Regions from separate parts of the Cognatiyoonia sp. IB215182 genome, predicted to be linked through region 1. Evidence: riboswitches for the same ligand, from Rfam matches in the RefSeq annotation. Region 1 holds a riboswitch; the other holds the start of a gene.

Region 1 (14,768 bases):
TAATCCGTTCGGCGAAGGTTTCGAGCACCTTCGGATGGTCACCCAGATACCCTGCCTTGACGAACGCAATCTCTGGATGCTCCGCCGCAACCTGATCTGTAAAGCCGTAAATCCGATCAATCAGAATGCCCGAAAACAGAAAATACGGGAAGACGATCACGCGCTTGTAGGGGAGCCGCGCCACGTGGCTCAGACATGGTTCGACCAGCGGGAAGGTCACCCCGGAATAGCCAACCTCGCACCAGCCAAAACCCATCCCCTCTTGCAGCAGGCGCGCAATCTTTGAGACATTGGCATTGGCATCCGGGTCCGATGCGCCCCGACCGATCACGACAAGGCAGGTCTCGGTCAGTGGTACCTCACCCAGATCATCATTGGCGCGGTCGACCGCTTCCTGAATGCGGCCCGCGGCGGCAGCAATCATCTTGGGATCCACGCCCAATTCACGCCCGTAGGACACGTCAATCCCGTGTTTTGCGGCATAAGAATTGAGGACCGTGGGAATATCGTTCTTGGCATGCATCGCCGCGAACAGCATGCCCGGCACTGCCAGAATCCGTTCGCAACCCGCAGCGCGCAGATTATCCAGACCGTCGCGAATGACCGGATTGGCAAATTCAAGATAGCCGTAATCGGTGACCCAATCGGGTGGCAAGTAACCGGGCAGTTTCTCGGCCAGCACGGCAAACTCATCCACCGCCGATTGGCTGCGCGAGCCATGGCCGCAGATCATCACCCCGGTTTTCATGCGGCCTCCTCTTCGCGCTCTTCTTCCTCCGGCTCAGGCTCTTTCTTTTTGCCCTTCAAAGCGCCCCACAAAGCCGCCAAACCAGCCAGCCCAATCGCAGCACCCGCAACCCAATGGTCATGACCTGCAAGTTCCCCCCAATGACCGGGATGGGCTGCCGCTGCCGAGCCTGTCAGAACCAGTAGCAATGAGATGATAAAGCGCATCCGCTCCTCCGATTTTATGCACGACCAGAGGCCCGAGTGTGTCGGGGAATGACGCTATGGCGCTTTGGTTCCCTGTTTGGGTCAACCGCCACACCAACAACCGTTCTGGCCACTTTGGGCTTCGTCTGTTTGCCTTTATACGAAGCGGCCAGAGCAACAGCAAACCAATAAACGACAGTTTGCGGACCAATCTCGGCGGCGAGCGCGCGCCGCAAGCGCGGCGATCATGTGCATCCACGCACCTGTTCTGCGCCCTGATCGCCCTTGGTTGGGTCACTGCCTTGCGCTAGCTCAGCATCAAGCAAAGGAGTAAGGCAATGGGCCAACTTGTTGACGGCGTCTGGCAAGACGTTTGGTATGACACAAAATCCACCGGTGGCGCGTTCAAGCGCAGCACAGCGAAGTTTCGAAACTGGATCACGGCTGACGGGTCAGCGGGCCCATCAGGTGAGGGCGGATTTCAGGCCGAGAGCGGTCGTTATCATCTTTATGTCTCTTATGCCTGCCCTTGGGCTCATCGCACATTGATCTTTCGGCAGCTGAAGGGGTTGACCGAACACATCTCCATCTCTGCGGTGCATCCGGATATGCTGTCAGATGGCTGGACCTTTGATACGGACGACAAGGGTGCAACGGGAGATACGCTTTTCGGCCTGCCCTTCGCGCGCGACATCTATCTGAAGGCCGACCCACAGATTTCGGGCCGTGTCACTGTGCCCATCCTTTGGGACAAGGCTCGTGAAACCATCGTCTCGAATGAATCGTCCGAGATCATCCGCATGTTCAACAGCGCCTTTGACGATATCACAGGCAATAGTGACGATTACTGGCCGGAGGCGCTGCGCGATGCCATGGCGCCGGTGAATGACCGCATTTACGACACGCTGAATAACGGCGTCTACAAATCCGGCTTTGCCACGACGCAAGAGGCATATGACGCCGCCGTGCATCCGCTTTTTGATACGCTTGACTGGCTTGAGGCACGTCTGAGCGACAACCGCTATCTGATGGGCGATCAATTGACCGAAGCGGACTGGCGGTTATGGACGACCCTTGTGCGGTTTGATCCGGTTTATCACCTGCATTTCAAATGCAATCGCAAGCGTATCGCGGATTACCCCAACCTTTCGGGTTATCTGCGCGAGCTTTACCAGATGCCGGGCATCGCCGAGACGGTGAACATGGAGCACATCGTGCGCCACTATCACTACAGCCACGAAAGCATCAATCCGCACCGGATCATCCCGATCAACCCGATACAGGATCTCTGGGCACCTCATGGCCGGAACTAGGGCTGCCGTAGTAGTGAACGATCTCGGCCAGATCGCGCGGCGGCGTCGCGGTCTGGATAAAGGCCCGCGCGTTGGCGCTGTGATGAAAAATCGAACCATCTGAGAAGAAGGTTGTGTTGGTCACGAACACGACATTGGCCTGAGGTTGCCGAAACTGCGCAAAATCGGCAACTGTCAGGGCGCTCCCTTCTGTCAAAACCAGATCAAGCACGATTACATCGAACAATGTCGCTTCGATCTGGTTCAACGCCTGTTCACCGGTATTCACGAGGGTCACCTCAGCGTCCAAGCGCTCCAGATGCTGCTGCCAGAGCAGACCCAGGTTCTTGTTGCTTTGGACGATCAAAACGCGCATGTCTTCCTCGCTGATCCACACTTTATTAACTAGGCGTGAACAAATGGTAAATTAACCTCGTGCAAACACAAATCTGTCCAAATTACTAACGAAGTGTTAACGCACACGTCACCCTGTACCAAAAGACACTCACCAAAGCTAAAGTTGACGTGAACGGCAAGAATCCGCCGCCAAAAAATGAAAACACGAGCAGAAATTGAACGCATGACTACCTGGATAACGACTTGTGACACCTGCAAACGCGAGGGCTGGGAAGAGGGTGAGATGACCCAAACCGATGGTGAGTCGCTTGCGGATCTGATCGAGGCAGCGGCGACCGGGCTATCGGGTGTGAAGACCAGACGCGTGTCCTGTTTGATGGGCTGCAAAAACGCCTGCAATGTGACGATACAGGGACAAGGTAAACTGAGCTACACGCTTGGGGCGTTTGTGCCTGATGCAGATTCAGCCTCTGGCATTGTCGCCTATGCAATGGCGCATGCGGGATCAGAGACCGGGCAGGTGCCTTACCGCGAATGGCCGCAGGCGATCAAAGGCCATTTCGTGACACGGCACCCGCCCTTGCCGGAGGATGAATGATCACGTCGCGTGATCACGGCGGCGGTATTGATGCAGCCATTGCGACCTTTGGTGGCACGCGAGAGGGATGGTTGGATTTGTCGACGGGGATCAACCCGGTGCCTTATCCGATGCCAAAACTGCCGCAGGACGCATGGCGGGCGCTGCCTGATCAAGCCGCGTTCGACCAGCTTTATGCCCGCGCGCGCAGCTTCTGGAATGTGCCAAAGAACGCGGCGATCATCGCTGCACCGGGTGCGTCCGCGATCATTGCGGCCCTGCCGCACGTCTTGTTACAGGGCACCGTTTGCATCCCCGGCCCGACCTATAACGAACATGGTGCGGCATTCCGCGCTGCGGGATGGACACTAACGTCAGAGCCCGGCGATGTCCTTGTCGCGGTGCACCCCAACAACCCCGACGGGCGGCGCTGGACCACAACCGAACTAGATGCGGCCATCACAATTGTCGATGAAAGCTTCTGCGATGTTGCGCCTAACGCTTCACTTATGAGTCGTGCCGAAAAGCCGGGGACAATCATTCTGAAGAGTTTTGGCAAGTTCTGGGGCATGGCCGGGCTACGCCTTGGATTTGCCGTTGGCGACCCGGATATCATTGCACGCCTTGGCGAGCTGCTTGGTCCGTGGCAGGTCTCGGGGCCAGCATTGGCCATCGGGGCGGAAGCATTGGCCGACCCGCAATGGGCGGATGAGACACGTGCGCGCCTCGATCAGGACGCCGCACGCCTTGACGCGCTGCTAAAAGGCACCGGCGCGGAAGTGGTGGGGGGCACAACGCTCTTTCGCCTCTACAAGGTTCAGGACGCAAAAGCGGCACAAACCCATCTGGCGCGCAGGCATATCTGGTCGCGCGTCTTTCCTTATGCTGATGACTGGCTGCGGCTGGGCTTGCCTGCGCCAGAACGTTGGCCAGAACTTGAAGCCGCGTTTTGACTCTGATCCTGGGCATGCTGCTTGATGCGCTGTTGGGAGAGCCGCGTTGGCTTTGGTCGCGCATCCCCCATCCCGCCGTGGCGATGGGGCGCCTGATCGGCTGGTGCGACAGATCGTTCAACACCGGGCCACGTCGGCGGCTGATGGGCACCATGACCCTCATCGAGTTATGCATTCTGGCGGGTGTTATCGGCTGGCTGCTGCAACTGATCCCTGGGAAGGTGGTGGATGTCGTCATCCTAGCGATCCTGCTTGCGCAAAGATCCCTTGTCGATCACGTGCAGGCCGTCGGCGACGCTTTGCGACTTTCCCTGGGGGACGGACGGCGCAGTGTCGCCATGATTGTCGGACGCGATACGCAGGACATGGATACCGCTGCCGTCACGCGATCTGCCATCGAAAGTGCGGCCGAAAACCTCTCCGACGGGGTGATCGCACCGCTTTTCTGGTTTGCGGTCGCAGGTCTGCCGGGCTTGTTGATCTACAAGGTCACGAATACCGCCGACAGCATGATCGGCTATCGCACGCCGCGCCATGCTGAATTTGGCTGGGCCGCGGCCCGATTTGACGACCTGCTGAACCTGATCCCCGCCCGGCTGACGGCGGCGTTGATCTGGGCGGTTGCATCCCGGCCCAATCCGGCACCGATCATGCAAGAGGCGCCGCTGCACCGTTCCCCCAATGCAGGTTGGCCAGAGGCCGCGATGGCCCATGGCCTGGACATCGCGCTCAGCGGGCCGCGCAGCTATGAGGGCGCGCTGCGCGATTATCCGTTTGTCAACGCAGCGGGCCGCCACGATCTGGGGCCGGACGATATCGATCAGACCGTGCGGGTGCTGTGGCGGACATGGGCGCTGACACTGGTGCTGTCGGTCCTGGCCACCATCCTGATCTGACGGACACCACCGAAAGCGTTACCCCAGATCGAAGCTCCACTCCGGCATGCCCAAGGCCCCGTCGGCCAGAAAACCGATTTCAACCGTCTCGCCCACACCGATTTCAGCACTGCGCCCTTGCCCGGTGATAACGACCTCACCATCATCAATGTCCATTTCGCCGCGCCAAAGCTTCGTCACCTCAAACCCGTCCATCTCAAGCGCAAGGACCCAGTCATCGATAACCGCATCCGTGTCATTGGTGATTACGATCTTCCCCTTAAAGCCATCGTCCCAGCTTTTGACGATATCAAAGGAAACATCAGGGTCCTCCATGGCCATTTGCGGTCTGATTGGCGCCGGTTCCGCAGATGGGACCGGCGTTGAGGGGGTTGCCACCGGGCTGGCCGGCGCCAAAACAGGTGCCGCATCAAGCGCTGCTGGCGACCTCGCATCTGCCGTCTCGACAACTTCTAGGGTGCTCGCATCACCATTGCCCAGACCCACATCAGCTGGGTCGGTTGAAATGATGAAATCGTCGAAATAGGCGCTCACATCCCTCTCTGGCAGCCAACCATCGTCATTGCCGCCAAAGAAGCTGCTGAAGTAAAGCCGGTCGATGCCTGAACCGTCGGTGACAAAACGGAGACCGTCGAGGTCCAGCACCTCTTCACCATCCATCCAGACTGTGATTTCACCATTTGCCCGATTGCCGTCATTGATGGTGACCTTCTGGGTCAGTTGGTGCCACTCACCGGGCTGAAACTTGATCGGTTCGCCATCCGCATCCTCAAACTCAAAGCTTTCGCCATAACGGCCAGGTTGATCCATGTGATATAGGTAAAGCTCTGCCGCACCATCCTCGCGCCACATGTAGCGCGCGGTAAAGCCATTATCTCCGGTGACGTCCCGACCACCGCTGGCCAGCCCCTCGGAGGCGAGGCCGGGAAGCTTGCCGCCCGAATGGTCATCGCCGTCAAAGTCGAAATCCTCTTCGAACATCACCCAATAGGACAGGTAATATGTGTCTTCCTCGGGTAAGACCCAGGATGAGGCAGCCGCATCCTTTTGGTCATCCTGATAGGTCACTTTCAGCGACTGATTGCCAGAGACGGCGTATTCGCCGCTGATTTCGGCGTTTTGGCCGGTCTTGCGGCCAAAATCCACTGCCCAATCCTGTTCTTGCAGATCAAGGTCATAGGCCGCGCCATCGTCGTGATTCTCAAAACCACGCGTGATCGGGCCCGTCGTCACGCTTCCGTCTGAACTTTGATAGTCTTCCATATTCGCTCCGCTCGTTGCTGCACCCCCCTCATCGCCCGGCTACAAGCATGGTCGCGCAAACTCAAAACACTTCCTGTCGTGAGTGGAGCGTTCAGCGAATTTTGGCGGCTTGCCTGCAAAGACCCGCCCATTGACCTAACGTTCGGACCTTGCGCTGCGGCAAACGCTTGCTACGGTCCCCTTGACATTTTGCCGGAGCTTTCTGATGCGTCTTGCCCTTGCCTTCACTCTTCTTGCCAGCACAGCAACCGCCCAGACCTGCGGTGGTGACGTCAATGCCTTTATCGCCGGTGTGAAGGCCGAGGCACAAAGCGCGGGTCTGCCCGCCGCAACAATTGACCAGTTCTTTCAGGGCGCGCGCATTGACCAGTCTGTTTTGCGCGCAGACAGGGCCCAAGGCGTCTTTCAAAAGGATTTCATCAGCTTCTCGCGCGCGCTCATTTCACAAAACCGGATCAACAATGGCCGGGTTTATGGCGACCGTTACGACCGGACCTTCAACGCCATCGAACAACGTTTCGGTATTCCGCGCGGCGTGTTGCTGGCCTTCTGGGCGTTTGAGACCGATTACGGCCAGGTTCAGGGGTCGTTCAACACACGCGACGCTTTGTTGACGCTGGCCCATGATTGTCGTCGGCCAGAGCTTTTCCGCCCCCAACTGATTGCCGCGATTGAGCTTTATCGCCGCGGCGGCATGGACCCTGCGCGGACAACAGGCGCCTGGGCGGGTGAAATCGGGCAATTGCAAAAGCTCCCGCGCGAGATTGTGCGGCAGGGCATGGATGGCGATGGCGACGGGATCGTCGATTTGAAGAACTCCGCCCCCGATGCGCTGATGACGGGTGCCAATGTGCTGTCATCCCTTGGCTGGCGCGCCAATGAACCGTGGCTCCAGGAAGTCATCGTGCCAGCAGATCTTGATTGGTCGCTGACCGGCCTGAACAACAAGCTGAGCGTGCGGGATTGGGCCGCACGCGGCGTGACCGCACGCCAGGGGCGTCTCGGCCCGGCCAATCTGCCCGCATCGATCCTTTTGCCGATGGGACGCGACGGACCTGCCTTTATCACCTATCCGAATTTTGAGGTCTATTTCGACTGGAACAAGAGCTTTGTCTACGTAACCACCGCCGCCTATTTCGCCACCCGGCTAGGCGGTGCGGCGGTCTACGACGCTGGTAATCCCACGCCACCACTCAGTGGCCCGCAAATGCAGCAATTGCAGCAAAAGCTGGCGGCGCGTGGGCATGATGTGGGCGGGATTGACGGTATTCTTGGCGCCAAGACACGTGCGGCAGTGCAAGCAGAACAAGTGAGGCTTGGCCTGCCGGCGGATGCCTGGCCCACGATTGATCTGCTCAACCGGTTATAATCACTCAACGAATTTCCCGAACCGGATAGCGTTGGCCGTCTTCGGTCAGCAGGATCAGTCTGTCACCCGCCTGCACAAACCTGTCACAGCGGCTGCGCAAGGTCCGAAAATCAATGCAAACCGTGCCATCAGCGTCAATGATGTGGGTGCCGAACCAGCTTCCGCCGCCATTCTCTGCCGAATAGGTCCAGCTATAGCTCCCACCCGGGGAATAGCGCGACTTGCCGCCATCAAAAAACTCCAGCTCGCGCCCCAGGATCAGGGCCGAGAGCGCCTGCGCATCAAGGGCCTTGTCCGAAGGACGCGTTTCAAAGGATTGCGAAAAGCCTGTGCTGGCTGTGACAACGAGGCTAAGAAACATGGAGCATAGAAACTTCATGCGACCGATCCTATCCAAATTGCCCCCTGCGCCAACTCACGAATTGGTGTCGTTAATGTAATGCCTCGGCCTCGACAGCCGTTTCTTTGCGGGAACTTATGTCAACCGCACGGACCATCATAAAGCGACCTGACAATGCGGGGCTTTTCGGAAACCGCCACCTCCCCAAAATCCGGGTCATAGCGCTGTTCAATTGCCCCTCATAAACAGGATCATCGCCCTGATCGAAACCGTCATAAGTCTTGCGAAAATACACATCATGGCCCGTCCGCTGACCCATCAACGTCGCGGTCAATTCGGCCCCCATATCACGATGAAATGTATTGGGTTCGGTTATGTCACCCAAAAGCTGCCCTGCCGCTTCTGCAATCACCGCTTCAAACGGAACAGGCTCCGCGCCCAAACCATATTCGTAGCGCCCGGTCCAATGGCCGCTTATCGATATCCTGTCATCCGTGCCCATATCCGTGCATGCCACGTCTGCCGAACCGCGTCCACGGGATGGCGGGCGGGGCGCGTTGCGTCAGCAACAGCGCCGCCTGGCATCATGCAACCAGCGCTTCGGCCCGCTTCAGATCCACTGACACCAATTGCGACACACCCTGTTCGCCCATGGTCACGCCAAAAAGCCGGTCCATCCGGCTCATCGTCACTGCATGGTGTGTGATGATCAAAAACCGCGTATCGGTCCGCCGTGTCATCTCATCCAGCAGGTCACAGAAACGCGTCACATTGGCATCATCAAGGGGCGCATCGACCTCATCCAGCACACAGATCGGGGCGGGATTCGCCAGGAACACAGCAAAGATCAGCGCCAGCGCCGTCAGCGTCTGTTCCCCACCTGACAAGAGCGACAGGGTACTCAGCTTCTTGCCGGGCGGCTGGCACATGATCTCCAGCCCAGCCTCAAGCGGATCATCGGATTCCACCAGCACCAGCTTGGCCTCACCGCCACCGAACAAATGCGTAAACAGCAATCCGAAATTGTCATTCACCTGCTCGAAAGCCGTCAAAAGCCGCTCGCGCCCTTCCTTGTTCAGGCTCGCGATACCAGACCGGAGTGCCGCAATCGCCGCCTCCAGATCCGCCTTCTCGGAGACCAGCGCATCATGCTCGACCTGCACCTCCTTGGCGTCCTCCTCGGCTCGCAGGTTAACCGCACCCAGACTGTCGCGCTGCCGCTTTAGCGCATTGACTTCACCTTCGATTTTCTCTGCGGCAGGCATCTGTTCCACATCGACGGCCAGGCTTTCGAGAAGTTTGTCCGGCGTGACCTCCTGCGCCTCCATGATCCGCTCGGCGGCGTAGGCGACTGTCTCGCGGGCAGCATCGCTTCGCGCTTCGGCACGGGCACGCGCCTCACGCGCTTCCGAGGCAACGCGCTCTGCCTCACGTTCCGCATGGCCTGCATCCCGCAGCACAGTCTCGGCTTCGGCCAGCTTATCGGCAGAGGCTTTCCGTCGCGCTTCCGCCTCATCAATCGCATCAGCAAGTTCTGCCCGCTTAGCGGCAATCACTTCCGGTGCCGCAGTGGCCTCGGCCAATTCCGCTTCGGACGCCTCCTTGCGTTCAGCCAGTTCCGCCGTACGTTTGCTCGCCGTTTCCAACCGGTGCTTCCAGCCCGAGATTTCTTTTGTGATCTCCTGCGAGCGCTTCAGCCGCTGTTCACCTTCGCGGCGCACCTCGTCAAAGGCCGTGCGGCGGGACATCATCGTGATCCGGGCCGCCTCGACCGTCATTTTGACATCCTCGACCGCCGCCCGCGCCGCATCAAGGTCACCCAAATCGGATGCCGCCTTTTCGGCGCTCGCCAGCGCCTTGCGGGCAGCCATCGCCTCCTCTTCGTGGCGCTTCACCGCAAGCCCCAGGCTCTCCAGCTTACCTTCGCTCAGGTTCCGTTCCGCCTCAGCACGGCTTGCAGCGCGGTTGGCATCGGTCACCGCCTGATCGGCGTCGCGGCGCGCTTTCCGCGCGCTATGGTCAGCTTCGGTTTGCTCTTTCAGCAAGACGGTCAGCGCCTCATGCGCTTGGGCTGCACCCTGTGCCGTCGCATTGGCCTCTTCAAGATCGCGCTTGAGTTCGGTGAGCCGGTTCAGCTGTTGCAACCGCAACGCAGCCGTGGACGGCGCATCTTCGGCACCCGCGCGGAAACCGTCCCAGCGCCACAAATCGCCCTCAACCGACACCAGCCGCTGCCCCGGTTTCAGATCGGCCTGCAAGCGCGGCCCATCGGCCTGATCTACCAGCCCGACCTGCGACATCCGCCGCACCAAGACTTCCGGCACCGTCACATAATTGGTCAGTGCCTTCACGCCATCGGGCAATGTCTGAGGCGCGGTATAGCCCGGCAGCAAAGCCCAGCCCGACTTGGCGTCAGACCCCACAGCGGGTGCACGCAAATCATCCGCCAAAGCCGCGCCCAGCGCCTTTTCGTAGCCGCCTTCGACGCGCAGAAGGTCCAGCACCTGTCCGCCTTCAGCCGTGTCACGCTCCACTAGCTTGGCCAATGCGGCCACCTCCGCCCGCAGCGCGTTTGCCTCGCCTTCCGCCTCCGACCGCAAAGCCCGCGCCTCGCTTTCGCGCGATTGGGTTTCTGCGCGCGCCGCTTCAGCCGCTACCAGAGCCGTATCGGCGGCCTCAGCGGCCGCGATCGCGGCCTTTTCGGCCTCACCGGCACTCGCAAAATCGGCTTCGGCCTTCGTCAGGTTCGCGCGCGCCTCATCCATGGCTGCCTTGGCACGCGCGGCCTCAGCTTCGCTTTTTTCCAGCGTCGTGCGATTGTCATCCAGCAAGCGCTGCGCGGATTGATGCCGCGCCGCAAGCCGCGCCACATCCTCTGTCATCCGCGCGGTATCGGCCTCACGTTCCTGCAAGACACCAGCCGCTTCCCGCGCCGCCACCTGTGCTGCATCCAGCCGCTTGTCATGCCCCTCTCCGGCCTTCGCGATTTCGCGCGCTTCCCATTCGAGCCGTTCAATCGTCTCGCCCGCATCCTTGTTCAGCCCGGCCTCACGCTCCATATCGCGGCCCAGCTGATCGATGCGCGCGCGCAGCGTCTCGATCATATCAAGCGCACGCTGTTCCTGATCCTTCAGCGTATCCCGCTGCACCTGCAGGCGCTGCAGAACCGCCGCTGCAATCGCCTCTTCTTCGCGCAAGGGTGGCAGCGCATCTTCCGCCCCCTGCCGCGCTTTCCCGGCCTCGCGCGCCGCCTTTTCGGCCTGCGCTGCCGCGGTTGTCCGCTCGCGCAACTGTTCGGACGCGGCCAAGAGCGCCTCGTCAGCCTCTTTCCAGCGACGGTAGAGCAACATGCCCTCCGCCTTGCGCAACTTCTCACCGATCTCGCGATAGCGCGCGGCCTGCTTGGCCTGTCGGGCGAGTTGCGCAAGCTGTGAGGCCAGTTGCTCAATCACGTCATCAACACGGGTGAGGTTCGTCTCAGCCCCTTTCAGTTTCAATTCAGCCTCATGACGCCGCTGATAGAGGCCCGAAATCCCCGCCGCTTCTTCCAGAATACGGCGGCGCGACTTGGGTTTCGCGTTGATCAGTTCCGCGATCTGCCCCTGCCGGACAAGTGCTGGCGAATGCGCCCCGGTGGAGGCATCGGCAAACAGCATCTGCACATCCCGCGCCCGCACATCCTTCGCACCCACTTTATAGGCCGAGCCCGCATCGCGCGTGATCCGCCGAATGATCTCCAGATTATCGCTGTCGTTGAAGGCCGCCGGGGCCAACCGTTCCCCATTGTCGATGATCAGCGACACTTCGGCAAAGTTCCGGGCAGGCCGGGTGGAGGCGCCGGCGAAGATCACATCCTCCATCCCGCCCCCGCGCATGGCCTTGGGGCGGTTTTCACCCATGACCCAGCGCAAAGCCTCCAAGAGGTTCGATTTGCCGCAACCATTCGGCCCGACCACACCTGTCAGACCGTCGGCGATGATAAGATCGGTTGGATCGACAAAGCTTTTAAAGCCATTCAGTCGGAGCTTGCTAAACCGCACGCGATGTCCTGCTCTTGATTCCCTCAAGTTGACAAATCTTGTCCCCTCGCCACGGCGCGAGTCAACGCGGGTGCGCTAGATAAGGCCAAAACCGGCCACTTATCCACAAGATATTGGGGTAAACCTCCTCTTTTGGCCCCAAATATCCCCGCCGGAGGCATCCAACCGCACCATAAGCGCCGGTCCTGACCCTGCGACCGTCGCTTTCCACCTTGACCCTTCTGCCTCCAAAGGCGCACACATAACGCGTATGGTTCCCCGTCGATGCCCAGCATTAGGGGATGAAATGGGAATGTGGACGGGTCGATCTACCTCAGAGACCTCAAGCCACAGCCGCCCCCGCGACTGTATGCGGAGAGCGTTTGCGACAATGCCACTGGGGCAATCCCCGGGAAGGCCGCAAAACGCCAAGACCCGCAAGCCAGGAGACCAGCCGTACAAAGTAACGCAACCTGCCGTCGGGGATGACGGTAAAGGAGGATCAACATGTCTATCGCATCAGGTGCCGTTCATCGCATCACGTTTAAACCGGCAAGCCCGGCTGCTTACCGCGCTCAGGCGGTGTCTTCACCGGATATCAGGCGCACCACGACCGCTTAGTCCCCAAACCATGCGGCGTGACCGCATGACATCTGATCAAACGCGATAGGACACACCATGCCCGCAAAAATCCCTGCTACCGTTGTTACCGGCTTTCTTGGCGCCGGAAAGACCACTTTGATCCGCCATATGCTGCAAAATGCCGAGGGCAAGAAGATCGCGCTCATCATCAACGAATTCGGCGATCTCGGCGTCGATGGCGATATCCTGAAAGGCTGTGGTGAGGGAACCTGCACCGAGGATGATATCGTCGAGCTGTCCAATGGCTGCATCTGCTGCACCGTGGCCGATGACTTCATCCCGACGATGGAGCAGCTACTCAGCCGCGATGACAAGCCGGATCATATCGTCATCGAAACCTCCGGCCTCGCCCTGCCGCAACCGCTGATCCGCGCGTTCAACTGGCCCGGCATCTCGACCAAAGTGACTGTCGATGGTGTCGTGACCGTTGTCGATGGCCGGGCCGTCCATGATGGGCAGTTCGCCCATAACGTCGATGCCGTCGATGCCCAGCGCGCGCAGGACGAGAACCTTGATCACGAAACGCCGCTGTCAGAGCTGTTCGAAGATCAGGTCGCCTGCGCCGACATGATCGTCGTGAACAAGACCGACCTTCTGAACGAAGATGAGGCTGTGGCGCTGACAACTCGCCTGAAGACCGAGTCTCGTCAGGGCGTACAAGTGGTCAAAGCGGCGATGGGCGCACTTCCCGTCGATGTGCTACTCGGTCAGGGCATCGGGGCCGAGGCTGACCTCGAAAGCCGTCACGAAATCCACCACCATCATCACCACCACGATGACGATGACCACCATCACGATCATGAACACGAGCACGGCCATGATGAGTTCGAAAGCTTCATCGTCACCCGTGGCGAAGTCACTGATGCCGCCGCCTTCGCCGCGCAAGTGGCCGACACGATCCGCGCGCATGGTATCCTGCGACTGAAAGGCTTTGTCGCCGTCGTAGGCAAGCCGATGCGGCTGACACTACAGGCCGTGGGCCCGCGCGTAGACACCTATTTCGACCAGCCCTTTGGTGACGCCCCACGCGACACAAGGCTGGTCGTGATCGGTGAAACGGGGCTCGACCAGGCCGCCATCAGCGCAGCACTGACCGCATGATTATCGTCGAACGGAATGACCCGCACCATCCCGGCGCCAAGGCTTTGCTCGAACAAAGCCACGCGCTGATGCGTTCGCTCTTTCCACCGGAAGAGAACTTTTTCCTCGATTTCGACGCACTCGCTGCACCCGACATTCACTTTTTCACCGCCCGCGAAGGCGATGAGGTCGTCGGCACTGGAGCATTGAAAAACTGCGATGACTACGGCGAGATCAAATCCATGTTCGTCGCCGAAGAGGCGCGCGGCAAGGGCGTCGCCGACGCTATCCTGCGTCAGATCGAGGATCAGGCCCGCGAAGACAACCTGTCCGTCCTGAAACTGGAAACCGGAGATGCGCTGGTCGCCGCGCTGAAACTCTATGTGCGCAATGGATACAAGACCTGCGAAGCCTTCGGTCCGTACATGACGGCAACCCGCTCCGTCTTCATGGAGAAGGCGCTGTGACCCAACCAAGACGCAGGCCCGGACACTCAACCTGACATGCACCTGCTCGCCGCCACCCCTGGCGCCATCGCTGACGGCACCGAACCGGTTGATCTGAACCAGACACCCGCAGATGTCGTCATCATTTCGGCAGCGGATACAGAACTCGCCGCCCTTTCGGACGCGCGGGCCGAGATGCACAATCCGCCCACCCTGCGTCTCGCCAATATGATGCACCTGACCCACCCGATGTCGGTCGATCTGCATCTGGACAATTGCGCCACGAAGTCCCGCCTCGTGATCGCCCGCATTCTGGGTGGCGCGGGCTACTGGAAATACGGGCTGACCCAATACGCGGCGCGGCTGCACGAAGCGGGTGTTCCCTTCGCCGCCCTGCCCGGCGATGACAAACCGGACCCGGAATTGCGCGAGCTTTCCACGGTCACGCCAGAGGACTACGATACGCTCTGGTCCTATCTCATCGAAGGCGGCCCGCAGAACAGCACCAACCTGCTGCGCTATGCCCAGGCCATGCTGCAGGGTGGCGAAAGGCCCAGCGCGCCCGCACCACTCCTCCGCGCGGGCATCTATTGGCCCGGCG
Region 2 (14,768 bases), on a different contig from region 1:
CGATCATTTCTATAACGGCATTGGCGTCCAGAACGTCTATCTGGGCGAATATGTGCGGATTGATGGTACGCGCGTTTCCGGCCCATCCCTGTCCGACTTGGTTGTCGAACGTGATGCGGAATTGGATACAGAAATGCGATCCAAACTTTCAAACACGATCATGGCACTTGGCCGGATCAAGGCCGCGGCAGAGGCTGGCTTTGCCTATGATGAGATGCTGGCGCGCGGCAATGCTGGTGGCGAAGAGTTGATCATGGGCGGCGTCAACGGCTTCATCGATCAAACCCGTTCGATTGAGCGGGTCGTCACCACGTTGGGCGTGGCTCAAATATCGATTGAAGGATCAGACAGTCTGGACAACCCTGATGCGGTTTTCCAATAGGCGTGACGCAAAATTACCTCTGTCGGGCACGCCTTGTGCCTTGCAGAGCATGATATGGACGTCACCGGCCGCAGATGATCATGTGCGCGACAGCTGTTCTGCAACGCCCTGGATCAGGAACCCGATATGGCGTTGATGCGGCTTTGGCACACGAGAGCGGATCAGAAAAGTCAGGCTGTCCAAGTCGCCTGCATCCACGGCTGTAATCGCACGCATCAACCATGCTTCGTCGAACGAAACCTCTTCAACACCGGGGCGATAGAAGACGGGGCGCCGCGAAATCGCCTGGCGCATGCATTTGAACAGGACCCGCGCATGGGCATCGCGGGCGGTGCTTTTCTTGTTGGACAAGACAGCGCAGGCTTCAAAGAGATCCGCTTGCGCCGCAGAGCGGCAATCAAGCGCAATCACACGCAGGACGTTCAGCGGTTCGCGCCAACCAGATGGGATGGTGGGATCCGGGTGCCGATCAAGCGGCTGGTCTTTGGGCAAAGCCAATGAGGCCATGTCGCAATTCTCACATTGATCACAGCGAAAGGGGACTCGCCGTTTCTTTCCTGACTGTAATTATAGGATTTAACACGAAATGAAAGATGCATGAGAAAAACTATGGTAAAAATGCCGTTTTTCGGTCTGGTCCTGGTGTCTTCTGCGGTCTGGGCTGACATCTTGGATGATGTGCATCTCAATGTGATCCCGCGCACGGAAGCGGAGAGCGCACGCATCGCGGAGGTGACTGAGCCTACCACGGACTTCTCCGGCGTTGCGCGCTTTGAAGAGTTGTCGGCTGGCGCCGCAACGGTGCGCGCAAGCCGCACGGCTGACGCGTTTTCGCAGGCATCCGGCAACATGCAATTCGAGGACGAACTGACCTTCAAGGTCGGTAACGGGCTGTTTCGCAAAATCTGGGTTTCGGCACCTGCTTCAACGCTTGCATCAGATGGTCTGGGCCCTCTTTTCAATGCGCGGTCTTGTCAACGTTGCCATATCAAAGATGGGCGGGGGCATCCGCCGGAATCGCGTGAAGATAGCTCTGTGTCCATGTTTCTGCGTATCTCGATCTCTGGCGGTTACGACGACAAGATCGCCAATATCGAAGGATACATCGCCACGCTGCCCGATCCGGTTTACGGCAATCAATTGCAAGACTTTGCGCTTCCCGGCCATGCCGCAGAGTATGAGTTGGAGGTCACGTATGAAGAAGAGGTGATCGCGCTTTCAGATGGCGAGACGGTCAGTCTTCGCCACCCGACCTACCGTGCTGCAGGTCTTGGCTATGGCCCTTTGCACCCCGACGCGATGTTAAGCCCGCGCGTTGCCAATCAGATGATCGGGCTTGGCCTGCTTGAAGCTGTTCCGGCAGCCGATATCCTGGCCAATGCCGATCCGGACGACGAAAATGGCGATGGTATCTCTGGCCGCCCGAACATCGTTTGGTCCCATGAGTTTGACCGCCCCATGTTGGGTCGCTTCGGACACAAGGCTGGCAATCCCACCATCCGTCAGCAATCTGCCGCAGCTTTTGCAGGCGATATCGGTATCTCCTCGCCGCTCTTCCCCAACGGCGCTGGCGAGTGCACCGAGGCACAGACAAGCTGCCAAGACGCGCCGCATGGCGACGGGGATGAGCGGGTCTTTGAGGTTGATGACGAAATCCTTGATCTGGTGACGTTCTATAGTCGCAACCTGGCCGTGCCTGCGCGCCGCGATGCAAATTCCCCTGAGGTCTTGCGCGGCAAACAGGTCTTTTACGACAACGGGTGCACGGCCTGCCACACACCGAGTTTCGTGACACATCGATTGGAAGATCAGCCCGAACAAAGTCTTCAACTGATCTGGCCGTATTCTGACATGCTGTTGCATGACATGGGTGAAGGGTTAGCCGATCACCGGCCAGAGGCGCGCGCGAATGGTCGCGAATGGCGAACGGCCCCCCTTTGGGGGATCGGATTGACGCAGCAGGTCAGCGGGCACAGCTATTTCCTGCATGACGGGCGCGCACGCTCATTGCTCGAAGCGGTCTTGTGGCATGGCGGCGAAGCACAAGCGCAGCGTGACGCGGTGATTGCCATGCCGAAAGTGGACCGCGATGCGCTCATCACATTTCTGGAAAGCTTATGAAACCCATCCTAAGCGTTCTTGCAATCCTCGGCACCACTTGCATGGCGACGGCGCAAACCGAGGATATCGTCAATGACCACATACTGCCGGGCATGGCGGCACTTGCCGAAACTGGCGCGGCACTTTCGGACGCGGCGCAGGCGGATTGTTCGGTGACATCAATGTCCCTGCGAGACGCCTATCATGCGGCGTTCGATGCCTGGATAATGGTAAGCCATCTGCGTTTCGGCCCCAGCGAAGTCGATGATCGCGCCTTTGCCCTGGCGTTTTGGCCAGACAGCCGCGGCGCTACACCGCGCAGCCTTGCGGCGTTGATCCGCGACGAAGACCCGATTGCCGAAAGTGTCGCCGCTTATGCCGAGATGTCGGTCGCCTCGCGCGGCTTTTACGCCATGGAGTTTGTGCTGTTTGACGAAACGATCAGTGCTCCGGGCAATCCGACCTATCGTTGCCAATTGGTCCAGACGATTGCCGGCGACATCGCGGCAACGACGGCTGCAATTCATGACGGATGGGTGGCCGACTATGCCGCCCAAATGACCAATCCATCTGACATATACCAAGATGATCGCGAGGTTTTGCAGGAGCTTTTCAAGGCGCTTAACACCGGACTGCAATTCACATCCGAAAGCAGGCTGGGCCGTCCTTTGGGCACATTCGACGCGCCAAGGCCACAACGCGCCGAGGCCTGGCGCGCAGGCCGGTCAGCGCGCCACGTGACGCTTTCATTGACGTCCTTGCGTGATCTCGGCGCATTGTTGTCTGGCGAAGATGAAGCGTTGCTCGCCGCTTTTGATGTGGCGTTGGCGCGCCTGCAGGAACTTGATGATCCTGCCTTTGCCGGTGTGGCAACGCCACAAAACCGCCTTGAGATAGAGATAATTCAACAGAAAATTGAGGAAATCCGCACAATAGTATTGCAGGATATCGGCCCAACACTGGGTGTTTCTACGGGGTTCAACGCGCTGGACGGGGATTGATAATGGATCGACGGCAGATATTGGCGGCGCTTCTGGCGACGGGGCTGGCCCCGCGCGCCAGTTGGGCTGACGCGGGTGCACCTGCCTTTCTAGCCGCCGCCGCACGCGGGGACGGTCGATTTGTTCTCTGCGGGATTGCCGCCAATCGCGAAATCGTCTTTGAAGTCCCGATGCCCGCGCGCGGCCATGCCGCCGCAGCCCACCCTCAGAAGCCAGAGGCGGTGGCCTTTGCCCGTCGCCCCGGCACTTTCGCCATTGTTCTGGATTGCATGACAGGTCGCATCAAGGCGATCCTTGACGCACCACATGGTCGTCATTTCTACGGACACGGCGTGTTCAGCGCTGATGGCAGATGGCTTTACACCACTGAGAATGATTATGAGGCGGGGGTGGGGCGCATCGGCCTTTGGGCCGCGAGCCGGGGCTATGCGCGTGTGGATGAATTCAGCAGCGGAGGTGTTGGTCCCCATGATATCAAGCGGTTGCCCGGCAGCGATACGCTGGTCATCGCCAATGGCGGTATCGATACGCATCCCGACAGCGGCCGCACAAAGCTCAACATCCCCACGATGCAGCCCAATCTTGCCTATCTTTCAGATGGATATGTGACGGACACGGCGGAGCTGCCAACGGATTTGCATAAGAACTCAATCCGGCACCTTGCTGTGGCGCGCGATGGTCAAGTGGCGTTCGGGATGCAATGGCAGGGCGATGGGGCCGCGCCGCCGCTGGTCGGTGTCCATCGCACTGGCGCGCCTATGGAATTGCTGTCAGCAACAGACGAGGCACTGCAACAGATGCAGGGTTATGTTGGCAGCATCGCATTCTCTGATAATGAGGATGAAATCGTTGTCACGTCGCCAAGGGGCGGCGTTGTCCAGACCTACGATCTGAACAATCGCGCACTGTCGGGGATGCTCGACCTCAGCGATGCGAGCGGCGCGGCACCGGCAATGGGCGGCACGCTTATCTCATCCGGGACCGGCGCGCTGGTCCATTTGCGCGGTAATGCAAAGGTCACGCGCCAGATGCGTGGGTTGCAATGGGACAATCACCTTGTGCGGCTGGCCGCCTAGGCCCGCAAGGCCTGCGCCGCTGGCCTGGGTGCGGCAATCATAACGAATGCCTATTGACCCCGCCTGCAACTTTCATTTCACTGCCAGCGATGGTTCTTGGACGCCAAAGCTGCTGACAAGATGAAAAGGGAACACGGTGCGGCGTAGCCATAAGGCACCAAATCCGTGACTGCCCCCGCAACTGTGAGCGGTGAGCGACCCCAAAACACCACTGGACCAAAGGTTCGGGAAGGTTGGGGCAAGCATTGACCCGCAAGTCAGGAGACCTGCCATCACCGGTGCAAAACGCGCTGGCATGTCAACACCCATCAGGCGGGGTGCCTGGTCTGGAGCATATGATGGCAAAGCGGTCCGACTACCCGCGGCAACATGGTTCTGTATTCCTTGCCCTCGCCCAAGGCGGAGGGCCTTATGGAACATCGTATTACAATCTGCACATCTTGCCGGCACAAGGGCACGGAATGTCGCCCGGGCTATGAACTGATCGATCGCCTGCGCAAGGCCATGGCGGCGGCGGGCGACGCTGTCACCGAAGACTTTGAGATCTCAGGCGTCGCGTGCATGGCCGGATGTGACCGCCCCTGCACTGTGGCTTATCACGGCACGCGCAAGGCCACGTATCTTTTCGGTGATATCGACCCTGATGCGGATATCGACGATCTCGTCGCCTTCGCCCGGCAATATGCCTATCTGCATGACGGCTGGTGTTCGTCCGTGGACAGGCCCGGCAAGCTGCGCAATTCGACCCTCGCGCGCGTGCCTGCCGCGATTGTGGCGATTCAGGAAAGCGAGGTGCTGGCGTCGTGACTGCTGCCCACCTTTCCGTGCACGACCTTTCGTGGTCGCCGGGGCGGGGGGCGCCGCCGATCCTGCATGCGACCAGCTTTGATCTACCCGCTGGTGGCGTGCTGGGCATCGTGGGGCCGAACGGGGCGGGCAAAACCACGCTCCTGCGCCTGCTCTATCGTTTTCACCGGCCGCGCACTGGAACGATGCAGGTCGATGGCGCCGATATCTGGACGCTTAGCGCCAAGGAAGCCGCGCAACGGATAGCCGCCGTTTTGCAGGAACAGCCCAGCGATTTCGCCCTGACGGTCCGCGAAATCGTCACTTTAGGGCGCACCCCGCACCGGCGTGGCTTTGGCGGCAGTGCCGGTGCGCATGATGCGGAAATCATCGACAGCGCGTTGGGTCAGCTTGGCCTGCGGGGATTGGCACATCGCCACCTTGGCACGCTATCGGGGGGTGAGCGTCAGCGGGTCATGGTGGCTCGTGCCTTGGCGCAGCAACCGCGCCTCTTAATCCTCGATGAGCCGACCAATCACCTGGACATCCGCCATCAGCTTGAGGTGCTGGACCTGATCCGGCACCTGCCGCTGACGATCGTGATCTCTCTGCATGATCTCAATCTCGCTGCCGATATCTGTGATCACATCCTGCTTTTGCAGAACGGGCGGCCCGTTGGGTTTGGCGCACCTGATGAGGTGCTGTCCGAAGCAGCCGTCTCAAACGCCTTCCATGTGCAAGCGCGGCGCGAACATCTCGCGCCCAGCAACACTAATCACCTGACCTTTCATCTTCAGACCGAGGAAACGATATCATGAAGAATGCAATCTACGGCGCGACAACACTCGCCCTGATCGGGGGCTTTGCGCAGGCCGAAGTGGCGGTGCAAAGCTGCAACCGCACCGTCACCTTCGATGCGCCGCCTGAACGCGCCATCTCAAACGACGTCAACCTGACCGAGATGATGCTGGTCCTCGGCCTCGCCGACAACATGGTGGGCTATACCGGCATTTCGGGCTGGAAGACGCTGGATGAAGAGATGCGTTTCGGTATCGATGAACTGCCCGAACTGTCCGCGCGTTATCCGTCGAAAGAAGTGCTTGTGGGCGCCGATGCCGATTTTTTCTTTGCCGGGTGGAATTACGGCATGAAAGTTGGCGGCGAAGTGACGCCCGAAACGCTGGAGCCATTTGGCATCCAGGTCTACGAACTCACTGAATCCTGCACCCATATCATGGACAAGGAAAAGGCCAGCATCGAAGACATGTATGCCGACCTGATGAACCTTGGCCGCATCTTCGATGTTGAGGATGCGGCGACGGAGCTGGTCGATGGATACCGTGCCGATCTTGCCGCCTTCACCGAAACGCTTGAAACGGGCGAGCCGCTGCGCGTCTTTGTCTATGACAGCGGCGAGGACACGCCGTTTACCGCCGGGCGCTACGCTATGCCGACCGCGCTGATCGAGGCGGCGGGTGGCACCAACATCATGGATGATTTTGAGAAAAGCTGGGCCACCGTCACATGGGAAGCGGTGGTTGAGCGGAACCCCGAAGTCGTCGTCATCGTGAATTACGGTGAGGTCACTGCCGAGGAAAAGCGCGACTTCATGATGTCGAACCCGGCCTTCGCTGACATTGATGCGGTGAAGAACGACCGGTTCGTGACGCTGGAATATGTCGAGGCCACACCAGGCCCGCGCAATATCCGCGCAATCAAGACACTCGCGAACGCCTTCTGGGGCGAATAGAGGGCATGAGCGTGGTCATCGACGCGCACCCGCAATCACATCGCTTGAACCGGACGACGGTGTTCGTCTGCGGCGGGGTTGCGGTGCTTCTGGCCTCGCTCTCCCTTGCGATTTCGGTTGGGGCTGTACCGGTTCCGCTCGGCACGGTCTGGGGTGTCTTTGCCAACAAACTCTCACCGGGCCTTGTCGAACAAACATGGTCGCAGGGCCGCGAGGCGATCGTGTGGGAGATCCGTTTTCCACGCGCGCTTTTGGCCATGATGGTGGGCGCGGGCCTCGCCATGGTGGGTGCCAGCCTGCAGGCGGTGACGCGGAACCCGCTGGCCGACCCGCATCTGCTCGGCATCTCGTCAGGCGGCGCGTTCGGGGCCATTCTGGCGCTTTTGCATACCGGCTTGTTCATTGGCCTTTTGACCGTACCGCTGCTGGCCTTTCTCGGCGCACTCGGCGCAACGGCCATAGTACTGGGCGTGTCCCGCTTTGCCGATGCGACAAGCGCCGACCGGCTGGTGCTGGCAGGCGTCGCGGTGTCGTTCATCATCATGGCCGGGGCAAATGTGCTGATCTTCCTCGGCGATCCGCGCGCGACCCATACGGTTGTGTTCTGGATGCTGGGTGGCCTCGGCCTCGCCCAATGGGGGCAGTTGATCTATCCGCTGGTGATCTTGGCTGTTTGCGGTGCATGGCTGATCGCGCAGGCCAGCGCATTGAATGCAATGACCATCGGCGATGAGAGTGCGGCGACCCTGGGTATTCCCGTCGCGCGCTTTCGTCTTGCTGTCTTCGTTGTCGGCGCGCTGATCACCGGGGTTATGGTTGCGTTTTCGGGCATCATCGGTTTTGTCGGGCTGATGGTGCCGCATATCGTGCGCATGCTTGTGGGGGGCGATTACCTACGGGTCCTGCCCAGTTCGGCACTTGTGGGCGCGATCTTCCTGCTTTGGGCGGATATCGCGGCGCGCACTATCATGGCGCCAGAGGATATGCCGATTGGCATCGTCACAGGGCTTATTGGCGGTCTGTTCTTTGTCTGGCTTCTGGGGCGCAGGCGCGGTTGAGCCGCTACCGCTGGCTTTGCCCGCGCCAACCGAGCGTGCTGAAGATGGCAAAGACAACAGCGGCCACACAAACGATGGAGGGCCCGGCGGGCGTGTCAAAGACATAAGCTGCCCGCAATCCGGTAACCGCCGATCCCGCGCCAATTGCCGCCGCGATCAAGGCCATCGCCTCAGGGGTGCGGGCCAGACCGCGCGCGGCGGCGGCGGGGATGATCAGAAGCGCGGCAATCAACAGGACACCGACAACCTTGATCGCCACAGCAACCGTGATGGCCAGCGACAGGGTCAGGATCAGCTGCTCGCGCTTGGGATCAAGGCCGCTGGCATAGGCGAGTTCCTCGTTCAACGTTGCGGCCAAAAGCGCGGACCACCGCCACGCGATGAGCCCCACGACCATCGCGGCTCCGCCCCAGATCACCAAAAGATCCATGCGGGATACCGCCAGAAGGTCGCCAAACAGGTAGGCCATCAGGTCAAGCCGAATGCCCGACAGGAACGACACCGCGACAAGCCCGAATGCCAGCGCGGAATGGGCGAGCACACCTAGCAGCGTGTCCATCGCATAGCCGCGCCCGGACAACAGCGTGACCGTCACGGCCATGATTAATGCAACCGCCATCGCGCCGACAAAGATCGACATCTGCATCGCCAGCGAAAGTGCCACACCCAGCATCGCGGCATGGGCCGTGGCATCGCCGAAATAGGCCATGCGTCTCCAGACAACAAAGCAACCCAAAGGGGCCGCCGCAAAAGCCACGCCGACACCCGCAAGCGTCGCGCGCACCATGAAATCGTCCAGCATTACTCGGCGGCCTCGTGATGGTGGTGGTGATCGTGATCATGCCGGTAAAGCGCCAGCGCACCTCCGGTGCCGGTACCAAAGAGCGCGCGGTATTCAGGGGCAGAGGCGACAACGGCGGGCGTGCCCTCGCAGCAGACATGACCATTCAGGCAGATCACACGGTCAGAGGCGCTCATCACCACATGGAGTTCATGGCTGATCATCAGGATCGCACAGCCTGTCTCGGCCCGCACCGCCTCAATCTGGCGGTAAAAGGCGGCAGAGCCGGGCTGGTCGAGACCTTGGGTCGCCTCATCCAGCAGCAGGATATCGGGCTGGTTGATCAGGGCGCGCGCCAGAAGCACACGCTGAAACTGCCCGCCGGAAAGCTGCGACATCTGCCGGTTAAAGAGGTCCGGCACACCTGCGGTTTCCAGCGCTTTTGTGCATGCCTTCCGGTCCACCCGGTCGGTCAGCCTCATAAAACGCCCCACCGTGATGGGCAGGGTCGGATCGATGTGCAGACGCTGCGGGACATAACCGATGCGCAGATCAGGGCGCCGCGTCACCTCTCCTGCGGCGGGTTGAAGCGCGCCGATAATGGCTTTGAGCAGGCTGGTCTTGCCAGACCCGTTTGGGCCGACAATTGTGACGATTTCACCGGGTGCGACATGCATGCTGACATTCTGCAGCACGGCATTTGCGCCGTAAGAGACGGCGAGGCCCTTCACGCTGATCAGGTTCATGGGTCGGCCTTGTCTGCGCAGGCCGGGCAGACGCCTTCGGCTTCGACAACGGTGCGCTCAATCTGAAACCCAGCAGCGCGCGCAGCCGCCCCAAGCGCACCCTTGCTGGGGGTCGAATGGGCCTCTGCCACCGCATCGCAAACCCGACAGATCATAAAGGCGGGCGAATGATTTTCTCCCGGATGGGCACAGGCCACAAATGCATTCAGGCGTTCGACCTTGTGGACGAACCCATTCTCAACCAGAAAATCAAGCGCGCGATAGGCGACGGGCGGTTGCGAGCCGAAACCGGCATCCCGCAACAAATCCAATATCGTATAGGCCCCAAGCGCGCGATGTTCCTGCAGCAAAATCTCAAGCACCTTGCGACGCACCGGTGTCAGGCGCAGGCCCTGTTCAGCACAGCGCTTTTCTGCCTCGGCGAGTGCTTCGCTCACGCATATGTCGTGATCATGCTCGTGAAAGCCCAAGGCTGGCGCTTCCTTGTCAGACAGGGATGCGAGGTCGCTTGTCATGTTATTCCATATCATATATGCCGCTGCTAATGTTATAAGATCACATGAGATATCCAATGTCTAGAAAGCTGCTCCCCCTCTCGGTCACCGCAATTCTGATGGGCGGTACGGCCATGGCCGATGTACCGAATGTCGCGGTCGATATCGCACCAGTGCATTCGCTGGTGGCCCGTGTGATGGAGGGGGTTGGAACACCCGATCTGATCGTCCAGCCTGGCGCGTCGCCCCATGAGTACAGCCTGCGCCCGTCAGAGGCCGCGGCCTTGCAGAACGCTGATCTTGTCTTTTGGATCGGCGAGGATCTGACGCCATGGATGGAAAATGCCGTGGAGACGCTGGCTGAAGGAGCGGCGGTGACAACTTTGCTTGAGACGGGCGGCACAACACTGCTCGATTTCCGCGAAGATGCGTTGTTTGAAGCGCATGACCATGGTCACGATGAGCATGAAGACCATGACGCGGCAAAGGAGGCCAGCGATCATGATCATGACCACGATGACCATGATCACGAAGAACAGGCTGATGCCGACGGGCATGATCACGACGATCACGATCACGAAGAACATGCCGAGGCTGAGGCGCATGACCATGATCACGATCATGAGGAACATGCCGAGGCTGAGGCGCATGACCATGATCACGATCATGAGGAACATGCAGAAGCCGACGCGCATGATCACGACCACGACGATCATGGCCATGATGATCATGCTGGCCACGATCACGGCGAACATGACCCGCATGCATGGCTTTCCCCAACAAATGCCTCCACATGGCTGAATGTGATCGCCGCACAGCTTTCGGCGGCTGACCCTGACAATGCTGGGGCCTATTTCGCCAACGCAGCTGCCGCGCGGGCCGAGATGGAGGCCTTGTCAGCCGAGATTAACGCGACACTCGATCCGGCACGCGGTGGAAGTTTCATCGTCTTCCACGATGCCTATCAGTACTTTGAGGCGAATTTTGACTTCCCGGCTTCGGGTGCCATTTCCATTGGCGACGCAACCGACCCCAGCCCCGCGCGGATCGCCGAGATCCAGGGCCGTATCCGCGATGAGGGTGTGGATTGCGTGCTTGCCGAACCGCAATTCAACCCCGGCCTCGTCGCGACTGTTCTGGAAGGAACCGAGGCAAGCATCGGCGTGATCGACCCGCTGGGTGCAGAGCTTGAACCGGGTGCGGCACTGTACCCCCAGCTTTTGCGCAACATGGCGGCGACACTGGCAGAATGCCTTTAGACTGAACTACCTGATGGACGGCGGCCAAAGGCGACCGTCCATCAGTCTCTTAGCTTGTCCCAAAGCCGCTTGTCCCGTAGTGTTTCAGGCGCTGTTCAACGATCTCGAAGAGCGGTTGAGAAGTAGTCCACAATAGGTCGCGTCATATATTCAATTGGCGTCTGCCGCTCTGTCTGAATAAATGCCGTTACGCCCATTCCGTTGATGATTTCACGCGACACAGTCTCTGCCAGCATGTTTTCAGGGACCGAGATTGTGATGGCGTAGTAGTTCTTGCGCGTGACGGGATCGAAGGTGATATCGGGTGCAATCGCCAAGACCTCTCCAGTGACAGAGGGCAGCGCCCGCACATTATAGGCGGCAAATCGCAGGATGGCGGTTTGTCCCAGATGAACCTGATCGATGTCGCTTGGCGATACACGCACATTGGCCCGCATCGCGCTATCGGTCGGAACAAGTGTCAAAAGCGGCTGGCCAGCAAGATGGACAAAGCCGTCACCCATGATTTTCAGGTCATGGACGACGCCGCTGATTGGTGCGCGAATGTCGAGATAGCGCAGTTCCAGCAGCAGTTCGGCGCGACGCCCGATGAGCGTAAGGATCTGCGGCGCGATACGGTCGAGTTCGTCTTGTGCGGCTTTCCGCGCCGTATCGTCAACAGCCAGCGCGGCCAGTCTGAGCTCTGCCAGTCGTTCTTCCAGTTCCGCGCGCCTTGCGCGCAAGCGACCGCGCTCGCCGGATTTGGCAAAAAGGTCACGCCGATTTTGCGCAATTTCCTCGGTTCTAACCAACCCGCTAACCTGAAGCGCGGCCTGCCGGTCGCGTTCCTGTTGGAACACCGTAATCTCACCGGTGATGCCCTCGATCTGGGCATCAATGCCGCGTATCTGCTGTTCGACCTGTAGTGTGCGCTGCATCTGAAGTGCATGTTCCCTTTCCAGCCGTTCCCGGGCTGTGACGAGCACTACTTCTTCCGTCATAACGGTTGACTGCAAACCCGGAATGGCTTGGTCGGGATGGTCCGCAGCTATGGCCATGAGCGTGGATTGGCCGTCTCGCATTGCTTCCAGTCGCAGATGTCGGGCAGTAAGACTTGCCAACTGCCGCTCAACCGAAGCTTTCTCTACGACCAGAAGCGATTGGTCAAAGCGTGCCACCAGATCACCCGCCTGAACGGCGTCGCCGTCATCAACCATCACTTGGGCGACGATGCCGCCCTTGGGATGACTGACCACATGCGGGCTGGTCGTGGGCTCGATACGTCCTTGACCAATGATTGCGCCTGAGATCTCAGTTGTTGTGGACCAGATCCCCATACCGGCGCCGAAAACGGCAAGCGTCACAATCCCAAACCAGAGCGGCCATATGCTCGTGGACGGCTTCATCATTGTGCCGCCATCCTTGCCGCAACCACCGGAGTGATCGTCTTCTGCGGCATCTCAGGTTGTTGCTTCAATATGCCTCGGTCGAGATGATAATGGCGGCAGGGTACATTCAGTTCTAGCAGGTGACGGCCGATCAGGACGACGCTGCCGCCTGATCCGATGAAACGCTTAAGTGCGTCCTCACCTTCAGCCGCAAATGCCGAAACAAGAGCTTTCGCAGGTTCGTCAATCACCAATAAGGAAGGGCCCGAATAGATCGCCCGCGCCAACGCCAGCAGATGCAGGTCGCTGCGTGACAAAGGGTGGCCCATTTCGTCAATTTGTGTGGCATAGCCAAGCGGCAGACACATCAGACGTTGATGCAAAGAGGCACCAATCGCAGCGCGCTCCACGCGATCAGAACATCCATGCTCGGCCAAGCCAGAGATATTGGCGGCAATCGTACCTTTCAAGAAGGCCAGGCGTTCCGGCACATAACCGATGTGCAGACCCAGATCCTCGCGACTTAGCGCTGACAGTCGGATGCCACCGGCAAGGACCAAACCTCTGCAGGGCTTGCGCATACCGACCATTGCTTCGCTTAAGAGCGTCTTGCCCGCGCCAAAATCACCTGTGATTTGGACGATTTCGCCCCGTTCTATGGCGAGTGTTGCGCTTACGATTGGAGGTTGCTCATCCAGATCGCCGCTGACCTCAACATCACGCAACTCCAAGAGCGGGCTCTCGGGGTTCAAAACCCGGTTTTTGGTGCCGTCCGCGCGCTTAACGTCTTGCAGACGCCGCCCGATTGCCTGCCAGTCGCTGATCGCGTCCTTGAGGTTTGGCAACGACTTGAGGAATGCGACAAAGGGAAAATAAAGCCGGTTCATCAGAATGACGCTGGCGACCATCCCGCCGATTGTCATCTGGTTGGCAAGGACCAGCCCCGCGCCCACGGTCAAGACCAGGACCGACATAATCCAACGCAGTGTCGTCAGCGTGACATCAATGGCCGTCGTGCGGTCTGCGGCGGAAATAACGGTTGAGCGCGCCGCATCACGGCTTGCAATCAGCTGCTTTTTGGCAGCGGCCCCAAAGCCGAGACCTTGCAACCATTGTGCGGCGCGCGTGGCTGCATTGTAGTTCTTCTTGGCATCACGCGTTGTATGTCTGACTTCGCGCAGGCGGTGTGAACTGATGACCCAACCGAAGGCATAAACGCAACCAATCGCAATAAGGCCAACCACCGCAAGCCATCCGATCTCGGGGCTTAAAAGGAACACCGCGGCCACGAAAATCGGAAGCCACGCAACATCAATGATGTGCCGCAACGCCCCGGAATGGATGAAGCTGCGCAACCGGTCGAGGTCCTTGGTGCCTTCAGCGAGGCCGGGGGCATGGGTACGATGCGAAGGCTGGATTGGCAGCAGATCGTCTTCCAACTGTTCCTGCAGCCGTGCGCCAAACCGGGCCAGCAGACGCCGCCGGACGAAATCGAGTATTCCCATCGCAATGATGGCCCCGAGCGCCAGCAAACAAAGCACGACAAGCGTTTCCTGCGACCGGGCGTTGAGAACCCGGTCATAGACAAGCAGCATGAATACCGGCAGCGTCAGCGACAGGCAGGCCATGCAAAAGCTGAAGAATATGGACCAATTGAACAACCATAAGTTGTTCCAGAGGGCACGCCAATGGGTCAGCACATCCTGGTTTTCCGAGTTACTCATTTTTCATCCAACAATGGTGAGCAGATGAACGCGTGTCGCGTTCAGGACGCGTGTGATTTTGTCTTTATCTGATTGAGGTTGAAGCTGATGATCACACGCTCACCGGCAGAACCTTTCTGGGTTGTCAGATTGGGCGATACGCCGTGATAAAGCCAACTGGGAAAGATCAGCATCTTGCCTGCGGTCGGTGTAAAGTTCACCTTGGTCCAGCACGTCCGGGGACGTTTTTTGTTTGGTTGGTGGC

What was found. A riboswitch is a leader RNA that binds a small molecule or an ion and turns the genes downstream of it on or off. The one in region 1 is predicted to bind cobalamin.
Positions count from the first base shown of each region.
Region 2: linked by a shared signal. The riboswitch ahead of SLH47_RS09290 (DUF1636 domain-containing protein) and the one ahead of cobW (cobalamin biosynthesis protein CobW) in region 1 are both predicted to bind cobalamin.

Region 1 covers NZ_JAXBMB010000002.1:462,072-476,839, forward strand. Annotated here, with positions in the region: gene SLH47_RS06005 (sirohydrochlorin chelatase) at 1-748, opposite strand, end outside; gene SLH47_RS06010 (DUF6732 family protein) at 745-954, opposite strand; gene SLH47_RS06015 (hypothetical protein) at 1,011-1,244, shown strand; gene SLH47_RS06020 (glutathione S-transferase family protein) at 1,272-2,246, shown strand; gene SLH47_RS06025 (response regulator) at 2,203-2,601, opposite strand; gene SLH47_RS06030 (DUF1636 domain-containing protein) at 2,806-3,180, shown strand; gene SLH47_RS06035 (threonine-phosphate decarboxylase) at 3,177-4,112, shown strand; gene cbiB (adenosylcobinamide-phosphate synthase CbiB) at 4,109-5,008, shown strand; gene SLH47_RS06045 (polysaccharide lyase) at 5,027-6,271, opposite strand; gene SLH47_RS06050 (lytic murein transglycosylase) at 6,477-7,640, shown strand; gene SLH47_RS06055 (hypothetical protein) at 7,645-8,019, opposite strand; gene SLH47_RS06060 (hypothetical protein) at 8,072-8,497, opposite strand; gene smc (chromosome segregation protein SMC) at 8,565-12,020, opposite strand; cobalamin riboswitch at 12,255-12,473, shown strand; gene cobW (cobalamin biosynthesis protein CobW) at 12,678-13,742, shown strand; gene SLH47_RS06075 (GNAT family N-acetyltransferase) at 13,739-14,188, shown strand; gene cobN (cobaltochelatase subunit CobN) at 14,225-14,768, shown strand, end outside.
Region 2 covers NZ_JAXBMB010000004.1:116,470-131,237, forward strand. Annotated here, with positions in the region: gene SLH47_RS09265 (imelysin family protein) at 1-382, shown strand, start outside; gene SLH47_RS09270 (hypothetical protein) at 461-889, opposite strand; gene SLH47_RS09275 (di-heme oxidoredictase family protein) at 992-2,503, shown strand; gene SLH47_RS09280 (imelysin family protein) at 2,500-3,483, shown strand; gene SLH47_RS09285 (DUF1513 domain-containing protein) at 3,486-4,559, shown strand; cobalamin riboswitch at 4,633-4,848, shown strand; gene SLH47_RS09290 (DUF1636 domain-containing protein) at 4,971-5,366, shown strand; gene SLH47_RS09295 (ABC transporter ATP-binding protein) at 5,363-6,163, shown strand; gene SLH47_RS09300 (ABC transporter substrate-binding protein) at 6,160-7,095, shown strand; gene SLH47_RS09305 (iron ABC transporter permease) at 7,101-8,153, shown strand; gene SLH47_RS09310 (metal ABC transporter permease) at 8,158-8,955, opposite strand; gene SLH47_RS09315 (metal ABC transporter ATP-binding protein) at 8,955-9,680, opposite strand; gene SLH47_RS09320 (Fur family transcriptional regulator) at 9,677-10,195, opposite strand; gene SLH47_RS09325 (zinc ABC transporter substrate-binding protein) at 10,252-11,433, shown strand; gene SLH47_RS09330 (HlyD family type I secretion periplasmic adaptor subunit) at 11,529-12,821, opposite strand; gene SLH47_RS09335 (ATP-binding cassette domain-containing protein) at 12,818-14,524, opposite strand; gene SLH47_RS09340 (TIGR02466 family protein) at 14,566-14,768, opposite strand, start outside.